DNA from 2 places in the Alteromonas sp. AO-Serp genome. Region 2 is predicted to be linked to the other one. Evidence: predicted binding sites of a transcription regulator. Region 2 holds the regulator's gene; the other holds the start of a gene.

Region 1 (9,463 bases), on a different contig from region 2:
TTTGCTTACGCTAAACAACACGAAAAGAACCTTGAAAATCACGTTCTGGCCACAGAGTCTGACTTTGGTGCGCAAACTATCTGGCAACTAGTGTCAAATGTGAATCCTGAAGCGACTGTGCTAGTCGATGAAATCGCGAAGATTTTATCACCGCTAGGTATAGTGCGTGGCGGTTCAGACATTGCCGGCGGAGGCCCTGACATTATTCCGCTAGCAGCGAAAGGCGTACCAACGATTAGGTTAAATCAAAACGGTAGAGATTACTTTGATCTTCACCATACGCCAGATGATACCTTAGACAAAATTGACCCCGATGAGCTTGCGCAAAACATTGCAGCCTACGCAGCAAGTATATACTTGTTAGCCGATTCGGACGTTGACTTAAAAGCTAAACAGTAGTTTCACGTTAGTAATCATCAAACATTGGTCAGTGCATCTCGTGCTGGCCAATGCTTACCAGTGCTCTGCTTACCCTCGCCTCTGCTAATACCCATTCTGCATTCCCACGCTCCGCTAGCAAACTTGCCAGCGCCTTCTGAGTAGGCAATGATCTATGTGGATTGGTAAATATACCTCGTCCGAAATACTCAGGCTTTATTGCGCTTGAATAAGCTGGGCAACAAATCGCTTCGCCTCTTGCCTTGATGGCAGCTCTACATGCCGATACGTATTCGCATGTTTAAAAGCAACGGTTGTTTTATTTATGGAGATATTTGAGATTAACGCACCTGACATGGCGCTATTAAAGGTAGAGATAGAATCTTGAAATTGCATAGTAAATACTTCTTTATTAATGTTGTTTGTTTTGAATTCCTCGCAGGTTGGGTAAAGAAATCGAAAAACGATAATTAGGCTCTAGCGTGAACATAGCGTTTCAGAAAGAGCCCACTTTTTTGAGGTCACTTCAGAAAAGAGAAATGACCTTAGATAAGCATAGAGGTCTTATCGAACTACTACGTTAGCAGCTTGAGGACCTTTTTGGCCTTGTTCAACTTCGAAGCTAACTTCTTGGCCTTCTTTCAACGTTTTGAAACCGTCAGAAGCAATTGAACGGAAGTGTACGAATACGTCTTTGCCGCCAGCTTCAGGAGTGATGAAACCAAAACCTTTTTCTTCGTTGAACCACTTAACTGTACCGTTTACAGAATTAGACATAATAAAAACCTTTTAAAAAAATTGATGTAATGGTGGAAAACCACCGAATAGCTATAGACATCTCCAAGCTAGTAAAGCAGTTGTATATCTATATAAAACTTCAATTTGAAGGATTTAAAAAAGAGGTACAGCGCAGTATTAGGTAAAGCAAATAACATATCTAGAGCGATGCGAAAGGTACAGGTAATTGCGAGCAATGTCTACTAGTTTTCAGTTTATTTTTTAACCAAAACACAACTTTTTTACAATTTTTTTTGGCGAAGATGAATACGTATGTTTGTTCAAGGCACTTGAAAGCTAGGTTAACCTTGCTTTTTTGCTATAGGTTTAAATTATGACAGATACGTATGCGTTAGAAGGTAAAACAGCCATCGTTACCGGAGGCGGAAAAGGGCTAGGTAAAACTCTCGCTCAATTTCTACTAGAAGCAGGAATGAACGTGGCCATTTGTGGGCGCACTGAAACTGCGGTCAAGCAGACTGTAGAACAGTTCGACGCCCTATTCCCAGGCAATGTCATTGGCCAAGTTTGTGATGTATCGAAAAGCGCTGATGTTGCCAGTTTTGTTAGAAAGGTCAAAGATACATTTGGCGAGCTACACGTCCTAATTAATAACAGTGGCTTTGGTAAGGAGACCCTTATTTGGGAAACCTCAGAGAAAGCGTGGGACGAAGTAATGGATACTAACGTAAAAGGGACTTTTCTCATGTGCAAAGAGGTCGTGCCTCACATGATTAACAACAAGGAAGGCTACATTATCAACATCGCTTCTCAGGCGGCATTGAACGGCTATGCCAATGCAGGCGTTTACTGTGCATCAAAATTTGCGATGGTGGGGCTTGGAAAAGCGTTGCAAGAAGAGATTCGCCCCTACGGTATTCACGTCCATTCCCTAAACCCTGCACTGATACAGTCGCAGAAAGCAGAAACAGAGAAAGTGGACGATGGCCTAATTCAAAATGAAGACTTAGGCAACATGGTGGTTTACCTATTGAGCCAACCTCGCCGTCTTAAAATTGATAATATCGGTCTATGGGGCTATTAATACCAGTCCGCATAGATAATTACCCACTCAGCGAGACTTAAAATGTTCGTAATCGCGGCGTGTTACCGCAGGTATAGTACGTTTAACTAGAATTGTAATATTGTCTTAAAGCGTTAACATTTCCTCATTAACATAAAAGCGTGTTGTTTGCGTTTACTCAAATAAAGTACCCATCGTATTTATATGTACAAAAAGTAACGGCCAACACGCAATCACGGTGCAGTGTGCCATCGAGTAATTCCGATGGCTCAAAAAAGGAATCTCTTATGCGAATGCTTCACACTATGCTTCGAGTTGAAAACTTAGAGGCCTCTCTTCACTTTTATACCTCACTGATGGGCATGCGCCTTCTTCGCCAGTCTGAAAACAAAGAGTATGAATACACGCTAGCTTTCGTGGGATATGGCGATGAAACCGAGAGTACCGTCTTGGAACTTACCTATAACTGGGGCGACAACACCTACGATAAAGGTAACGCGTATGGTCATATTGCGATTGAGGTCGATGATATCTATCAGTTTTGTGAAAACTTAGAAACAAACGGCGCTGATGTATATCGTAAACCGGGGCCAGTAAAAGGCGGCTCCACAGTTATTGCTTTTGTTCGCGACCCCGATGGGTATGCAATAGAACTCATACAAAATAAATCCATTTCGCTATGAAATGGTTCAAAAACAAGAACTGAAGATACAGAAGCGATTTGAACGCTTAAGTCGCCAAACTATCAACTTGAAAACGTGCGGCACTGGAAAAAACCGATGAAAAACCACATGGAGTGACACGACATGCTACGTAACCGCTTATTATTTTCGCAAAATGATAAAAACAAAAGCCAAGCTAGAACAGCGATAAGTCGGAAACCTCGAGCAGCGCACAATATAAGCTTGCGCAGTAAGCCAAAAGCAAAACTGGCCACTATTCTGCCAGCATTGTTTGTCGCTTTTGCTGGTGCAGTTGCTGCTGGCAGTGCGTTATCGGCCATGGCTGCAAATAACGAGAATGCGCAAACACACGCTGACACAAAAGAAAATGTTGAAACGCACTTTACCGTGATAGCCCATCGCGGCGCGTCGGGCTATTTACCTGAGCATACCCTTGAAGCAGCTACCCTCGCCTTTTCTCTGGGCCCTGATTTTATTGAACAAGATGTTGTTATCACCAAAGACGACATACCCGTTGTGCTACACGACATCCACTTAGAAACGGTCACCAATGTAGAAGATGTGTTTCCTGCACGCCACCGCGATGACGGACGCTATTACGCGCGTGATTTTACTCTTGAAGAACTGCGACAACTGCGGGTACACGAGCGCGCTAACAGTGACGGGAAGCAAGTTTTTAAAGATAGGTACCGCGGCACACATGCTAATTTTAAAGTGGCCACGTTAAATGAACACTTTGAGCTAATCAGCGAGCTAAATCGCCAATTTGGAACGTCTGTCGGGGTTTATCCTGAAGTAAAGTCCCCTGCCTTTCACATTAAAGAAGGCGTTGATGCCAGTAAAATCGTTGTAGATGCTTTGAATGCTTACGGGTTTGGTGGAGAGAGCGGTAATAGCTACCTGCAATGCTTTGATTTTAACGAAGTTAAGCGCGTTCGTGAAACCCTGGGCTATAAAGGCAAAGTTGTGATGCTGATTGGCGAAAACGACTGGGGCGAAAGCGACACAGATTATAACTGGCTGCGCACTCAGGAAGGCATGCAGCAGGTTGCGTTGTATGCCGATGGCATAGGCCCTTGGTTAGGCCACTTACTCGATAATGAAGCGATGACTCAGGGAAAAATAGAAGCCGCGGCATGGATTGCCTACGCCCACGAAAATAACCTGACAATCCACCCCTACACCTACCGACATGATGCACTACCAGCAGGTATGAGTTCAGAACAAGTCTTGGAAGTTTTAGACAAGGTGGTAGGTGCTGACGGTGTTTTCACCGATCATTTAGTACCGGTATTAAGGTGGCGAGAAAAATTAAACTAACGCATTTTAAAGCGAGTGTAGGCGCGACAATTAGCGCCTAGGATTTTGAAAGTCGCACCACCACGCGTCTGTTTTGGGCGCGGCTTTCTCGCGTATCGTTTGGCGCAATATGGCGTTTCTCACCGTGGCCTGTCAACTGAATTCGATCTTCAGGTACACCTAGCGTAGTCAAATAGCTTTTTACTTCGTTAGCACGTCGAATAGACAACTGTTCATTATTATAGCGACCGCCGTAGCTATCGGTGTAACCATCAAGAAGCACAAGCTCAAGCTCGCTGTCTTCTTTTAAGTATTCACCTATCATGGTTAAGCGCTTCTGCGAATATTTGGTTAGCTCTGTACTGTTGTTTTGATACGACAATACCGTGTAGGCAATGTCATCAAAACCGAAGGGCAATAAGTTCGATACACACTTCACAAATTCACGATACACACCAGAGAAGTTGCTAGCGTTTAATGCCACACTCACTTGGTCGTATTTGTTATACCAATCTTGGTAATAGATTGTGGGCCAAAAGCCTTTTTCTAATTCAGACAACATAGTCCAAGCCGCATCCTGCGGAAGGTCGCCATTGTACTGTTTACGAATAGACATGTCGGCAATGGTTTTAGGCGCAACGCCGGGCATCCATTTAGGTGGTACAGAATAAACAGCAGCCATATCAAATTTGCTTGGCAGCAAATACATGTCCAGTTCAAATTCCATATTAAGCTGCTTCGACGCTGAGCTCGTGAACATGGCTTCGCCATAACCGGGTAGTTCGTGGTTCAAGGTACACTGAAGTCGGGTGTCTTTGTCTATTCGCCAGTTGGAGCTTTCTATGGTTGCAGAATATTGCCGCATGGCAGCGTGGGAAGACAATGACCCCAGCATCCCCAATAAAGCGATGTATTTTAATTTCGACACCATTTCGACACCATAACGAAAATCAGACTAACACAGGTAAAAGACAACACTACGTGCACAAATTACCGAACATAATGAATCAAATTAGCTCACACAAAAAGAAGAAATGTGCCTAATGATTTTTTCACGCTTAATTTGATTATCGTCCAAATTGTAGAAAAGTTTAGCGTTTAATACCATTCGCGTTTTGTACTTTTGCTAGCCCCCTGATTTAACAGTTTATAAATTGCAACTGGCAACTCGAGAGTATCCTTGCGATAATTCTTTTACGCAATATGCTTCGCAGGTTGGTACGCATTTTAGTCACCAACCAATTAACGCAATCGAGTCTTACAAGAGTGTTTATGTCTGCCAACCCGCCCCTTCTCTCCCAGCGCTTTCGAGGTTACTTTCCCGTTGTTATCGACGTTGAAACGGCCGGATTTAATGCAGGCACTGACGCCCTGTTAGAATTAGCCGCGGTAACGGTGAAAATGGATGAAAACGGTATACTTCATCCTGATCAAACTTTTCATTATCACATTGACCCCTTTGAGGGCGCTAACCTAGAGCCAGCAGCCTTAGAATTTAATGGCATCGATCCTAATTGTGCATTGCGAGGGGCTATTGAAGAAAGCGAAGCCATGAAGGACTTATGTAAAGGCATCCGCAAGGCGCAAAAAAATGCAGACTGCCAACGTTCAGTTATTGTTGCTCACAATGCAACGTTCGATCAGAGTTTCGTCAATGCCGCGATAGAACGCTGCAATATAAAACGCACGCCGTTCCATCCGTTTGTTTCATTTGACACCACCAGCCTTGCTGGATTGGTCTTAGGCCAAACGGTTTTGGTAAAAGCATGCCGTGCAGCGGGGATCGCATTTGACCAAAGTGAAGCGCACAGTGCGCTGTATGACGCCCAAAAGACCACCGAGCTATTTTGCTATATGGTAAATCGCTATAAAGCGCTAGGCGGATGGCCTGTAGAAAATAAAGAGTAGTTTTATTCAAACTGATATAAACAAAAACAGCGCCAAAAGGCGCTGTTTTTTTATAATCTTTAAACAGTTTAGCTTATAGCTTGTCTGCTTCTTCAGATAGGTACTTAGCAACACCTTCAGGCGACGCATCCATACCAGCTTTACCTTCAGTCCAACCCGCTGGGCAAACTTCACCATGCTCTTGGTGGAATGCTAGTGCATCAACCATGCGTAGCATTTCATCAACGTTACGGCCAAGTGGAAGGTCATTGATTACCTGATGACGTACCATACCTTCTTCGTCGATTAGGAATGAACCACGGAACGCAACGCCATCTTCTGGGTGCTCAACATCGTATGCCTGGCAGATGTCGTGCTTAACGTCAGCAACAAGGGTGTACTTAACCGGACCAATACCACCTTGATTTACCGGAGTGTTTCTCCACGCATTGTGTGAGAACTGAGAGTCGATTGAAACACCGATCACTTCAACACCACGCTTTTTGAACTCGTCGAAACGCTTGTCAAAGGCGATAAGCTCTGACGGGCAAACAAACGTAAAATCTAGTGGGTAGAAGAATACAACAGCTTTCTTGCCCTTGATTGCTTCACTTAGTGTGAAAGTGTCAACAATTTCACCACTACCAAGTACCGCTGCTGCAGTAAAGTCAGGTGCTGGACGGCCAACTAATACACTCATGAGTCTCTCCATTTATATTTGGATTGTAATAATAGAAGTGATTACGTTGCGTAACCACTTTGATAAGAAATTTCTTTCAAAGAAAATAGGTACGAATATGGAAATAACAATATTAAACAACGAGTTTTTTTACTGATCATACCAATAACCGCTTAACATCCCCCCACACTGTTCAGTCTTTCTTCAATTACCTTGTATTAAATTTGTCATTATCCACTTGCTAAAGCAAAGAATAACAATTATTATCATTTACAGATTCATTTGGAGTACGTTTAATGTTTGTTTGCATGTGCTATGGGGTAACTGATAAAAGCATTCGCGCAGCGGTTGAAGAAAACGGTGTGGGAAATATGCGAGAGTTACGTCAACATTTAGAGCTTGGCTCACAATGCGGTAAGTGCATCAACATGGCGCAACAGATCATTGACCAAACTATCGTCGATGAGTCCCTATTCAAAGACGTTGGCTAGGCAATTAGCCAACCCGCGTATTCTTAACATGCAATGTCATCGCTCTTAGCATCCTTGGCTAGACTTTAAACACCATATTTATTATCACGATTATTCCTTTAAGTGACCTAAGTCATATCCTAGTTTAATTACCTAAGTAACATTCACATCGTCACCTAAAACGATAGGTTGTTGTCCTTTCAAACTCAGAGCTAGGCTCATTTTCTTACTTTCAATGAGTGCAGCGCACCATTTAACTACGTAGCTTTGCTGAAGCATGCCCTAGTTAAAGGTGTACTCAATGCCTGCATAATAGAAAGCCCCATTGATACCGCTAGGCGATGTAGGTGGGTAGAGTGCGCCAACTTCACCTTGAAAAGGGTTTTCATTAGGCAGCGAATCAAACAGATTTTGGGCGCCAAGGGTAACTTGTGTTTGAGGCAGTACTTTCCATGCAACTTGGGCATCGAATGTGGTTAACGCATTGCCGTATATGTCCATGCCTGCGGACGCATCAAGATGGTCTTCATAAAACCCACCGTAATAGTTAAGTCGCCAAGTAAATGCCCAATTTCCTTTCGATTGCTCGAGCGTGATACTGCCTCGATGAGCAGGCAAGTTATCTTCCAGCATACGAATTCTTGCCTGTGTTAGATTAGGTAGAAGCCGTATTTCGTCCCCCACTTGCGCAGGATAAAGCGTAACCCGCTCTACTTGTGTGTCTGTCCAGTTGAAGGCAAGAAGTAAAGAATTTGACCAATCAGCTAGCGCAAAATTGTAGTTAACAACTAAATCAACACCCTGAGTTTTTGTGTCAAAGTCATTTGTAAAATACTTTGCAGCATTATATTTCGCCGCATCTGGACGCCCTTGGGCAATAAGCGCACTAATGTCGTCGTCGGTTAACGGGATTGCAGATGTCGTACTAATGCGATCAGAAAGGCGAATATTGAAATAGTCGAGCGTCGCAAAAAAGTTCTCGCTTGCCTGCATAACAAGCCCGAGGCTAAAGTTCACCGATTCTTCAGGCGTAAGTGGAGTTGCGCCTAGTTGCAGTGAGATAAGATCAGTTGGAGGCAGCGTTGCTTGGTCTTCCAAACCGTTAACACCGTAGGCGGTTGTTACGTTGATAACATTACTCTGCCCTACTGTTGGCGCCTTAAAACCGGTGTTTACAGATCCGCGTAATGCAAAAATATCATTTAATTTATAGCGAGTACTCAATTTCCCATCGAATGTCGAGCCGAAATCACTGAAATGCTCTACACGAGTGGCCACGCCAAACTGCCATGCTTCGGTAACATAAAATTCCAAATCGGCGTACACAGCCCAATTGCTTCTGCTCCAGTGCCCAGCACTTTGAGGCTGATACCCCGGAAAACCGTTGGAACCGATGGAAAAGCCTTGGTTCAACCCAAGTGGCGGCTCTAGAGCGAAAGGGCCTGCAATATATGACGCTTCATCGCCGGACTTTTGAAAATAGGTTTCTTTGCGCCATTCTAAGCCCACGGCAATGCTAACCGGATCGTCGAAAATAGTTTGAATGAGTTTGTTAAAATCTAAGTTAAGCGTTCGCTCTACTTGCGACACACCACCGGGCGAAAACGACGTTGGCGTTTGTGGCCCTAACGATGGATTAACCGTATTGGAGATGGTGTACTCAATGTCACTGTAGCCCAATGTCGCACTGGCATCCATCGCCCAGCCATTAGGTAACTCATGTTTAACGCCCATCGCAACAGAAGCGTCCGTTATCGTACCCCCAAATTTTGGTGTGAAACCGCCAGGGAACCACTCGTTGAAAGCAAAACAGTTGGCACCAAGCGCCGTTGTGTTATCTGCAATAAGTTGATACGTGGGGTCCAGCAATACACTATTGCTGGACAAGGTTATAGAAGGGCAAGCAATTCCACTTTCCAATCCATCGAGATCGGCTACAATCAGACGACTTTCCCCTGTATTTGGGTCGGTACGGCTGAACACCCCTTCTCGGGTTTGCGGATTTCGAAAGTAAAAACCACCGTTTATTTCTCTTCTTGCTGCAGTGGCAAAGCTGTAAAATTGTGATTTAGACGAAATGTCTGCGCCCGCATTTAGCGCAAGTTTAATATCTTCGTTAACATCAAGCGCTCCCCATACTTGGGACGGTGACGCGATGAACACATTCCCTTGGTCAATCAAGTTCTGCGCATCAATCCGCTGTACAGAGCGCGACGTGCCATTTTGCTGACGATACTCTGCCGTTGCATTTAAAAAGCCGTCTTCT
Region 2 (9,463 bases):
AGCACGGTGGAAATAATGACGTGGCGAGTCCCGCGCAACCTAACCAACCAATGACAGCGAATGCTAAGCACGCCAATGAAATTGCTTCGCACTTAGACTTCTCAGAAGCCTTTATTGACGACGTAGAAGCCCAGCAGTCTTCTCATGAACCAGTTCGTCAGAACGCTTTCCCAGAGCATCAAGCGTCGAGTATGGATGATACCGCTGTGACGCAGTCAGCGGAGCTTGCTCAAATCAAGGAAGAGCTAGCGTCTCTTCGCGATGTATTGCAATATCAAGTGGCCGACTTGATGGAAGCTAAAAACAAACGTCAAAAACCTGTTCATCAATATCTAATCACCCGTTTAACCGATATGGGGTTAAGCAACGCGTTAGCGAAACAGCTTATTAGCTATACGCCGTCACATTACAACGAACGAGATGCATGGGTATATCTTCTTAACCTATTGGCTAATCGCATAAATGTGACAGGAAACGATATACTTAGCGCACAAGGTGCTGTTGCATTAGTAGGACCAACAGGTACCGGTAAAACAACTACCGTTGCGAAACTTGCTGCCCGCTATGCGCAAAAATACGGTGCAGAGTCGGTTGCGATGATTACCATCGATACGTATAGAATTGCCGCCTATGAGCAGCTAGCGACATACGGAAAGATTATTGGCTGCACGGTGAGAAAAGCGCAGACTAGTGAAGAACTTGCGGATTTATTATTCCAACTTCGTCATAAGCGACTAGTATTGATTGATACGGCTGGATTTAGTCAAAGAGACAGTCGATTAATTAAACAAATTAAGCAGTTTGATAACGGACAAATGCCAAATGTTAAAAAATATTTGGTAGCGCAAGCAAATACGCAATATCCTGCTTTGCAGAGAATCATTCAAGCGTATGATGATATTGAACTAAGTGGCTGTATTTTCACAAAGTTAGATGAGTGCTACTCTTTAGGAGAGGTGCTTAGTGCAGCGGTTGAATACCAATTACCGGTTAGTTATGTCACCGATGGTCAAAAAGTACCTGAAGACATTAAGATTGCAGAAGCGAAATCTTTGGTTTCCGCTGCTGCAAAGCTTTATAAAAAGTACGGTTTGAATCATACTAGTGGTAACAACGCAATTAAAACAGCATAAGCAGTATGATTGACGACCAAGCGAGTAGCTTAAGAAAAATGAAGCAATCACGGTTAATCAAAGTAATCGCCGTCACCGGTGGCAAAGGTGGCGTAGGTAAAACAAACATTACATTGAACACCGCTATCGCCATGGCGAAGCAAGGTAAACGTGTAATGGTTCTCGATGCGGACCTCGGTCTTGCTAACGTAGACGTTATGTTAGGTTTGCGTGTTGAGAAAAACTTATCCCACGTGCTTTCCGGCGAATGTACACTTGATGAAGTACTAGTGACCGGTCCGCACGGAATAAAGATTGCCCCTGCCACATCAGGCACGCAGTCGATGGCAGAATTGTCGCCAACGCAACACGCTGGCCTAATTCGTGCCTTCAGTGAGCTGCGCTCGCAGATTGACGTGCTTATCGTTGATACAGCGGCAGGTATTTCAGACATGGTGTTGAGCTTTTCAAAAGCCTCACAAGACATCATGGTCGTTGTGTGTGACGAGCCTACTTCATTGACAGATGCTTATGCATTGATAAAAATTCTGAATAGAGAGCACGGTGTTTTCCGCTTCAAAGTTGTGGCTAATATGGTGCGCGACGTGCGAGAAGGCCAAGAGCTATTTAGTAAATTAAGCAAAGTGACAGGGCGTTTTTTAGATGTTGCACTAGAATTAGTGGCGACAGTACCGTTTGACGAGAACATTCGTAAAGCAGTGCGTAAACAGACAGCCATTGTCGATGCTTACCCAGGTTCACCGGCAGCCGTTGCAATAACACAGTTGGCAAGTAAAGCCTTAACATGGCCTATTCCAGCGCAGCCAGGTGGCCATTTAGAGTTTTTCATTGAACAATTAGTTGCAGAAAAAGCCGTAGGAAGTCAGCGTTGAACAGCAAGGCAGCCGCTTATCAACAACAAACCGATAAAGCGCAGTTAGTCGAAAGACATGCGCCATTGGTTAAGCGTATAGCGCATCACTTGATAGCGCGATTGCCGGCTAGTGTTCTTGTAGACGATTTAATTCAATCAGGCATGATTGGATTATTAGAAGCCGCTCGAAACTTTGATGGTTCAAAAGGAGCCAGCTTTGAAACGTTTGCCGGTATTCGCATTCGCGGTGCTATGCTAGATGAAATTCGCAAAGGGGATTGGACACCGCGTTCAGTTCACCGAAATGGCCGAGCGATCACTGAAGCAATTTCGCAAGTAGAAAGCGAAACAGGCCGCGATGCTAGAGATTCTGATATTGCTGATAAGCTTAATGTAAGCTTGCAGGACTATCACCAAATGCTTAATGAAGTAAATGCCGGAAAGCTGGTAGGTATTGAAGATTTAGGTGTGTCAGAAGATGTTATTTCGACAGAGCAAAATCGAGGTAGCGACGCACCACTGGAAGATTTAATGCAAGGCGCTTTCCAAAAAGCGCTTGCCCATGCAATTACGACATTACCTGAAAGAGAAGCGATTGTACTTTCGCTGTATTATGATGAAGAGCTGAACCTAAGAGAAATTGGTGAGGTTCTTGATGTAAGTGAATCGAGAGTCAGTCAAATTCACAGTCAGGCCATGTTAAAACTCAAATCACGAATGAAGTCGTGGCAAGCTGACGAAGAATAGAAATTAATAACAATTAACCCCTCACTGGAGGCTATTTTGGACAAAAGCATGAAAATTCTCGTGGTCGATGATTTTTCTACCATGAGACGTATCATCAAAAACCTACTTAAAGATTTGGGTTTTTCCAACATCCAGGAAGCGGATGACGGAAGTACTGCATTGCCTATGTTGCAGCAAGGTGATTTCGATTTCGTAGTTACCGATTGGAACATGCCTGGAATGCAGGGTATTGACTTGCTTCGCGCGATTAGAGCCGATGACAAGCTCAAGCACCTACCAGTACTTATGGTTACTGCTGAAGCGAAGAAAGAGCAAATTGTTGCCGCCGCGCAAGCAGGTGTTAATGGCTACGTTGTTAAGCCGTTCACTGCAGCAACACTTAAAGAAAAATTAGATAAAATATTCGAACGTTTAGGTTGATCCAGACGCTCACCAGAGAAATGAGGTTTACTGGATGTCAACGAATGTAAACGTTCCAATTTCGTTGGAAGAAGCAAAACAGCTTGTCACCTACCTTGAAGAGGGTGACAACGCTTCAGCCAATGCCCTATTAGAAGCGGCCTCAATGAAAGAAAACGTTGAGTTATTTGCCGAAGTAGGGAAACTGACGCGTCAGCTCCATGACGCGCTGAATAATTTCCAAATAGACGACCGCATTAAAAATCTCGCGACCGATGATATTCCCGATGCACAATCCCGCCTAACCTACGTAATTGAAGAAACTGAAAAAGCTGCTAATACTACTATGGATGCCGTTGAAGCGAGCATGCCTATAGCTGAAATGCTGTCGGCGCGCATCGAAAAGGTTATGCCTGAGTGGAAGAAGCTGATGAATCGCCAAATAGAGTTGGGTGAATTCAAGGCTTTATGCGCAGACTTAGACGAATTGTTGGAAGAAGGTTCGGCACAGTCAGCTAAACTTACACAGTTACTTACAGAAGTATTGATGGCTCAAGGTTATCAAGACTTAACTGGTCAGGTTATTCGCCGCGTTATCGACTTGGTTAAAGAAGTGGAAGACAGCTTAGTTAACATGCTTACCATGTTTGGTGAACGCGACGGTGCAGAACAAACTAAACCATCTAGCGTTAAGGCCGATAAGGTTGATGGTGTAGAGGCAGAAGGCCCTATCATTGATGCCGATAAGCGCGACGACGTCGTGTCAGGCCAAGATGATGTAGATGATCTTCTGTCTAGCTTAGGTTTTTAGGGGAGCGGGCGCATGTCGTTTGATGTTGACGAGGATATATTACAGGACTTTCTAGTTGAGGCTGGAGAGATACTTGAACAATTACAAGAACAGCTCGTTGATCTTGAGAACAATCCTGAAGATGCGGATTTGCTGAATGCAATTTTCCGTGGTTATCACACAGTTAAAGGGGGAGCAGGGTTCCTGTCTCTTACTGAGTTAGTAGAAATTTGTCACGGTGCGGAAAACGTCTTTGACGTAATGCGTAACGGTCAACGAACACTAACCCCTGAACTGATGGATATTATTCTGCAAGCCACAGATGTGGTGGTTGAAATGTTTGAACGAGTGAAAGCTCGGGATCCATTAGAGCCAGCAGATGCACACCTAGTCGACTTGTTACACAAACTAAGTCGCCCGGAATCTCCAGATGAGAATATTTTTGGTGAACAAAGCGCGCCGGTGTCAGAACCTGAGCCCGCGATTGAAGAGCCAGAATTAGTTGTTGAAGAGCCTACTGCACAGGCACCAAGTTCTGGTGATAGCGGCGGTATTGACGGAATCACTGAAGATGAGTTTGAAGCGCTGCTTGATGAGCTTCATGGCTCTGGGGCACCAGGACAGTCCTCAGCGGCTAAAAGCGAACCTGCAAAGGCTGCTGCACCTGCTGCCGCTAGTGATAACGACGATATCACCGACGAAGAATTTGAAGCGTTGCTTGATGATTTACACGGCAAAGGCAAGTTTGGTGGTGAAGAAGCTGCGCCAACGGCAAATACACCAGCTCCAGCACCAGTTACGCCGAGTGCAGCTGATGATGAAGAAATCACCGATGACGAATTTGAAGCACTGCTTGACCAACTACATGGCTCAGGGCAAGGGCCTACCAAGCAGGGAGCCGTTTCAAAGGCGCCAGAGCCTCCTGTAGATAAGGCAGCAACAGAAGCGGTTCAAAAAGCGAAACAAGCAGCGCCAGCTGCGCCAAAATCGACGCCTGCTCCTAGCGCCGCAGCGCCAGCTAAAGCAAGCGCACCTGCTGCACCAAAAGCAGCGCCTAAAAAAGATGAGAAGAAGGCGGCACCAGCTGCGCCTCCTGCTGAGACTACAGTACGTGTAGATACCAAGCGCCTTGACCAAATTATGAACATGGTGGGCGAGCTTGTACTAGTGAGAAACAGGCTAATAAGCTTGGGTATCAACAGTAACGACGAAAGCATGTCCAAAGCCATTGCCAACTTAGATGTGGTAACGGGCGACTTGCAAGGTGCGGTAATGAAAACCCGCATGCAACCTATCAAGAAGGTGTTTGGTCGTTTCCCTCGCGTTGTTCGAGACCTCGCTAGAAGCTTGAAGAAAGAAATAACCCTTGAGCTTGTGGGTGAGGAAACTGATTTAGACAAAAACCTGGTTGAAGCACTGGCCGATCCACTTGTGCATTTGGTGAGAAACTCCGTCGACCATGGTATTGAAATGCCTGATGACCGTGCTGCAGCGGGTAAACCGCGCATGGGTACGGTTCAGCTATCGGCATCTCAAGAAGGCGATCATATTCTTCTAACCATCGAAGATGATGGTAAAGGAATGGATCCTGAAAAGCTTAAAGAAATTGCTATTAGTCGCGGTGTACTAGACGCAGACGCAGCTGCACGTATGTCGGATGTTGAAGCGTTTAACTTGATATTCGCGCCAGGGTTCTCAACCAAAACAGAAATTAGTGATATTTCTGGTCGCGGTGTGGGCATGGACGTGGTTAAGACCAAAATTAACCAACTTAACGGCACCGTGAACATAGATTCACAGCTAGGAAAAGGCACGCGACTGGATATCAAAGTTCCGCTAACGCTAGCCATTCTTCCGACGCTAATGATTGTTGTAGGAAAACAAACCTTTGCGTTACCATTAGGTGCGGTGAACGAAATAATAAATATGGACATCAAAAAGACCAACACGGTCGATGGCCAGCTAACAATGATAGTTCGTTCAAAAGCAATTCCGTTGTTCTTCCTTGGTGAATGGTTGATTCGAGGTCCCAAAAACATCGATAGAGAAAAGGGACACGTTGTTGTAGTGCAAATTGGTACACAACAAGTAGGATTCGTAGTAGACGCGCTAATAGGCCAAGAAGAAGTGGTTATTAAACCTCTTGATGCATTATTGCAAGGCACGCCTGGTATGGCGGGAGCCACGATTACATCAGACGGTGGAATTGCACTAATTTTAGATATTCCGAGCCTGCTTAAACGGTATGCGCGTAAACCCATCAAGTAAGGCGATGAATTAACAGGAATAATAATCCATGGTCTTTAAAGTCCTTGTCGTGGACGACTCGACTTTTTATCGTCGTCGAGTAAAAGAAATACTCGATGGCGATAGGGAACTTGAAGTTGTTGGGGAAGCGAGAAATGGGCGCGATGCACTTGAAAAAGCAGAAGCGCTTAAGCCGGATGTGATAACGATGGATGTTGAAATGCCTGTCATGGACGGCATTTCAGCTGTAAAGGCCATAATGGACAAACGGCCTACACCTATTCTTATGTTTTCTTCGCTTACGCATCATGGTGCGCAAGCGACATTAGATGCGTTAGAAGCGGGCGCGCTCGATTTCTTACCTAAGAAATTTGAAGATATCGCGCAGGACAGAAAAGACGCATCGCGCTTGTTGTGTACAAAAGTACGCTTAATAGCGCGTCGTGGTATTGGTCTTAAGCGTCCGTCGTTTCGCTCTACAGAGGCAAGAAAGCTTCCTGATAATGCGCCAAAGCAGGCGTTTTTTAAAACATCAGGGTTGCTATCAGGGCATAAAGACGCAGCTAAACAACCAACCGTTTCGTCTGTAAGAGCGACGGGAAAGCACTACAAGTGTTTGGCAATTGGGGCTTCTACAGGCGGGCCTGTGGCGCTTCAAAAAGTGCTGTCTCCTTTACCTGCAGAGTTTCCATACCCCATTTTGCTTGTACAACACATGCCAGGAACATTTACTACGGCATTTGCACAGCGTTTAGACACAAACTGTAAGATTAGAGTAAAAGAAGCCGAGCACGGCGACATTCTAAAACCAGGTCATGCGTATCTTGCTCCCGGTGGGAAGCAAATGTTGCTAGAAACCATAGGTGCGAATAAACGCATTGCCATTGTTGATGCAAGTGCGAGTGACAAGGTGAATTATAAGCCCAGTGTTGATCTCACTTTCAGTTCTCTGGCTAAAGCTTATGGTGGGGATGTATTAGGAATTATATTAACGGGTATGGGGGCTGACGGCAGAGAAGGATGCCGAATGCTCAAGGAAAAAGGCGCAACGATTTGGGCTCAAGACCAAGATTCCTGTGTTGTGTATGGTATGCCTCAAGCTGTCGCCGTTGCCAATATATCCAGTAAAAATATAAACATTGATGATATGAGCAGTTGCGTTCAAACCGAAATGCGATAGCAGTTTGAACAGTAATGGAACAGCAAATATGAAAGTGTGGACAGTAGCGAATCAGAAAGGTGGTGTAGGAAAGACTACCACTACGGTGAGCCTTGGCGGCTTGCTTGCACAGCAAGGCAAGCGAGTGCTCATGATTGATACTGATCCACATGCATCGCTGAGTTATTACTTCGGTATCGATGCAGAAGCGTCAAGTCATTCAGTTTACGATATTTTTATTAAGTCTAATGACATTACGGCCGATAATGTTATGGATTGTCTGTGCCCGACAAAGTTAGACAACTTATATGTGCTTCCTGCAACAATGGCGCTCGCGACCTTAGATAGAACGATGGGTAGCGAACAAGGTATGGGCTTAGTCCTAAAAAAAGCGTTGGCAAAAATAGCAGGAGAATTTGATGTTGCTATCATCGATTGTCCTCCAGTGCTTGGGGTGCTGATGGTTAACGCTCTTGCAGCGTGTGACAAGGTTATCGTGCCTACCCAAACAGAATATCTGGCGCTTAAAGGGCTAGACAGAATGATTCGTACCATGGAAATTATGGGACGTTCGTTGGACAAATCCTTTGATACTGTGATTATTCCAACTATGTTTGATAAGCGCACTAACGCGGCGCTTGCATCGCGAAAGCGCTTAATGAATGACTATGGTGAGCGCGTGTGGGAAGGGGTTATTCCCGTCGACACGCACTTCAGGGATGCAAGTTTAGTACAGCTTCCCATTTCCGCAGCGTACCCCAAAACACGTGGTGTGTCTGCGTACGAGAAATTATTAGCGGTATTGGAGAAATAACGAGAACATGAGCAAGCAATCGCCTTTTGCCCGTGAAGAAGTGATGGAGGCATACCTTGATAGTCTCCTCAAAGAGCCAGAAGCACCGGAAGATGTGACTGCGCGCACGGCAAAATTGCTCGAGCAGGCTTCTCAGCAGATGGCTGAAACGGCGCTTGCTTCTACCGCCAATGAAAGTGAGACGCAATCGAATGAACAAGAAGCGATAGCGGAAAAGGTTACATCGTTAATTGAAACGCAAAAAGCAGAGACAATTGAAGATGAACAGCAACAGTCTCACGCAGAAACTTTAGTAGAAAATGAACAAGAAGCTGCGTTAAACCGCGCTGAAAAAACAAAAGTTCCACTAAAGGATACTCTCGGTTTTCGCTTTCAGGCGCTATTCTTTGAGGTTGCAGGGTTAACACTTGCGGTGCCTTTGACGTCGCTAGGTGGGATCCACCAAATTGAGAAGATTGGCCCTTTATTTGGAAAACCTGATTGGTTTATGGGTGTAATGTTGCACAGAGAGTCTAAACTAAGTGTTGTTGACTCTGCAAAATGGGTAATGCCAGAAAAATATGACGAAAACCTCGCACAATCGCTTAACTACCGATATCTTATAATGTTAGGGGAAAGTGCGTGGGGTCTGGCTAGTGAAAAGCTAGTCAATACGGTCAATTTGACTACCGATGATGTTAAATGGCGCGAGTCCACAGGTAAGCGTCCCTGGTTAGCAGGGATGGTTAAAGAAAAAATGTGCGCGTTAATTGACGTTGAAGAATTAATATCTATGCTTAACAAAGGCTTAGGCAGTAACGACCAGACGCCATAGTATTGGGAGCCAGGTTCATGAGCGACGAAAGAATAAATAATAACGCCACCGACAGCAACGACGAAGTCCTTCAATGGGTAACGTATCGCTTAGGTGAAGAAACTTACGGTATCAACGTGATGCAAGTTCAAGAGGTCTTGCGTTATACCGAAATAGCCCCTGTACCCGGTGCACCTGACTATGTACTTGGTATTATCAATCTGCGTGGTAACGTAGTAACGGTTATCGATACACGTGCTCGTTTCGGATTACCGCCAACAGAAATTACTGACAATACCCGTATCGTTATTATTGAGTCTGACGAGCAGGTGGTTGGTATCCTGGTGGATAGTGTCGCTGAGGTGGTTTACTTGAAATCTTCAGAGATTGACAGTGCCCCTAACGTAGGTACTGAAGAGAGTGCTAAGTTTATCCAAGGTGTAAGTAACCGCGACGGCGAACTGCTTATTCTTGTAGATCTTAATAAATTGTTAAGCGACGAAGAGTGGGATGAGCTTAGCAACATCT

The links. Region 2 encodes FliA, which starts transcription of late flagellar genes. Its sites were predicted from a motif close to CTAAAGNTNNNNNNNNNNNNGCCGATA; they were not measured.
Region 1: the regulator FliA is predicted to act here: its motif matches at 5,230-5,256, upstream of QVA83_RS18065 (flagellar protein MotY).

The regions. Positions count from the first base shown of each region.
Region 1 covers NZ_JAFLMX010000274.1:14,639-24,101, forward strand. Annotated here, with positions in the region: gene QVA83_RS18035 (M20/M25/M40 family metallo-hydrolase) at 1-399, shown strand, start outside; gene QVA83_RS18040 (hypothetical protein) at 595-774, opposite strand; gene cspE (transcription antiterminator/RNA stability regulator CspE) at 943-1,155, opposite strand; gene QVA83_RS18050 (SDR family oxidoreductase) at 1,490-2,200, shown strand; gene gloA (lactoylglutathione lyase) at 2,467-2,862, shown strand; gene glpQ (glycerophosphodiester phosphodiesterase) at 2,986-4,182, shown strand; gene QVA83_RS18065 (flagellar protein MotY) at 4,220-5,092, opposite strand; gene rnt (ribonuclease T) at 5,434-6,069, shown strand; gene QVA83_RS18075 (peroxiredoxin) at 6,143-6,748, opposite strand; gene QVA83_RS18080 (bacterioferritin-associated ferredoxin) at 7,024-7,218, shown strand; gene QVA83_RS18085 (TonB-dependent receptor domain-containing protein) at 7,480-9,463, opposite strand, start outside.
Region 2 covers NZ_JAFLMX010000002.1:63,653-73,115, forward strand. Annotated here, with positions in the region: gene flhF (flagellar biosynthesis GTPase FlhF) at 1-1,133, shown strand, start outside; gene QVA83_RS00390 (MinD/ParA family protein) at 1,139-2,005, shown strand; gene QVA83_RS00395 (RNA polymerase sigma factor FliA) at 2,002-2,733, shown strand; gene cheY (chemotaxis response regulator CheY) at 2,770-3,153, shown strand; gene QVA83_RS00405 (protein phosphatase CheZ) at 3,188-3,943, shown strand; gene QVA83_RS00410 (chemotaxis protein CheA) at 3,956-6,190, shown strand; gene QVA83_RS00415 (protein-glutamate methylesterase/protein-glutamine glutaminase) at 6,219-7,349, shown strand; gene QVA83_RS00420 (ParA family protein) at 7,378-8,142, shown strand; gene QVA83_RS00425 (chemotaxis protein CheW) at 8,150-8,956, shown strand; gene QVA83_RS00430 (chemotaxis protein CheW) at 8,974-9,463, shown strand, end outside.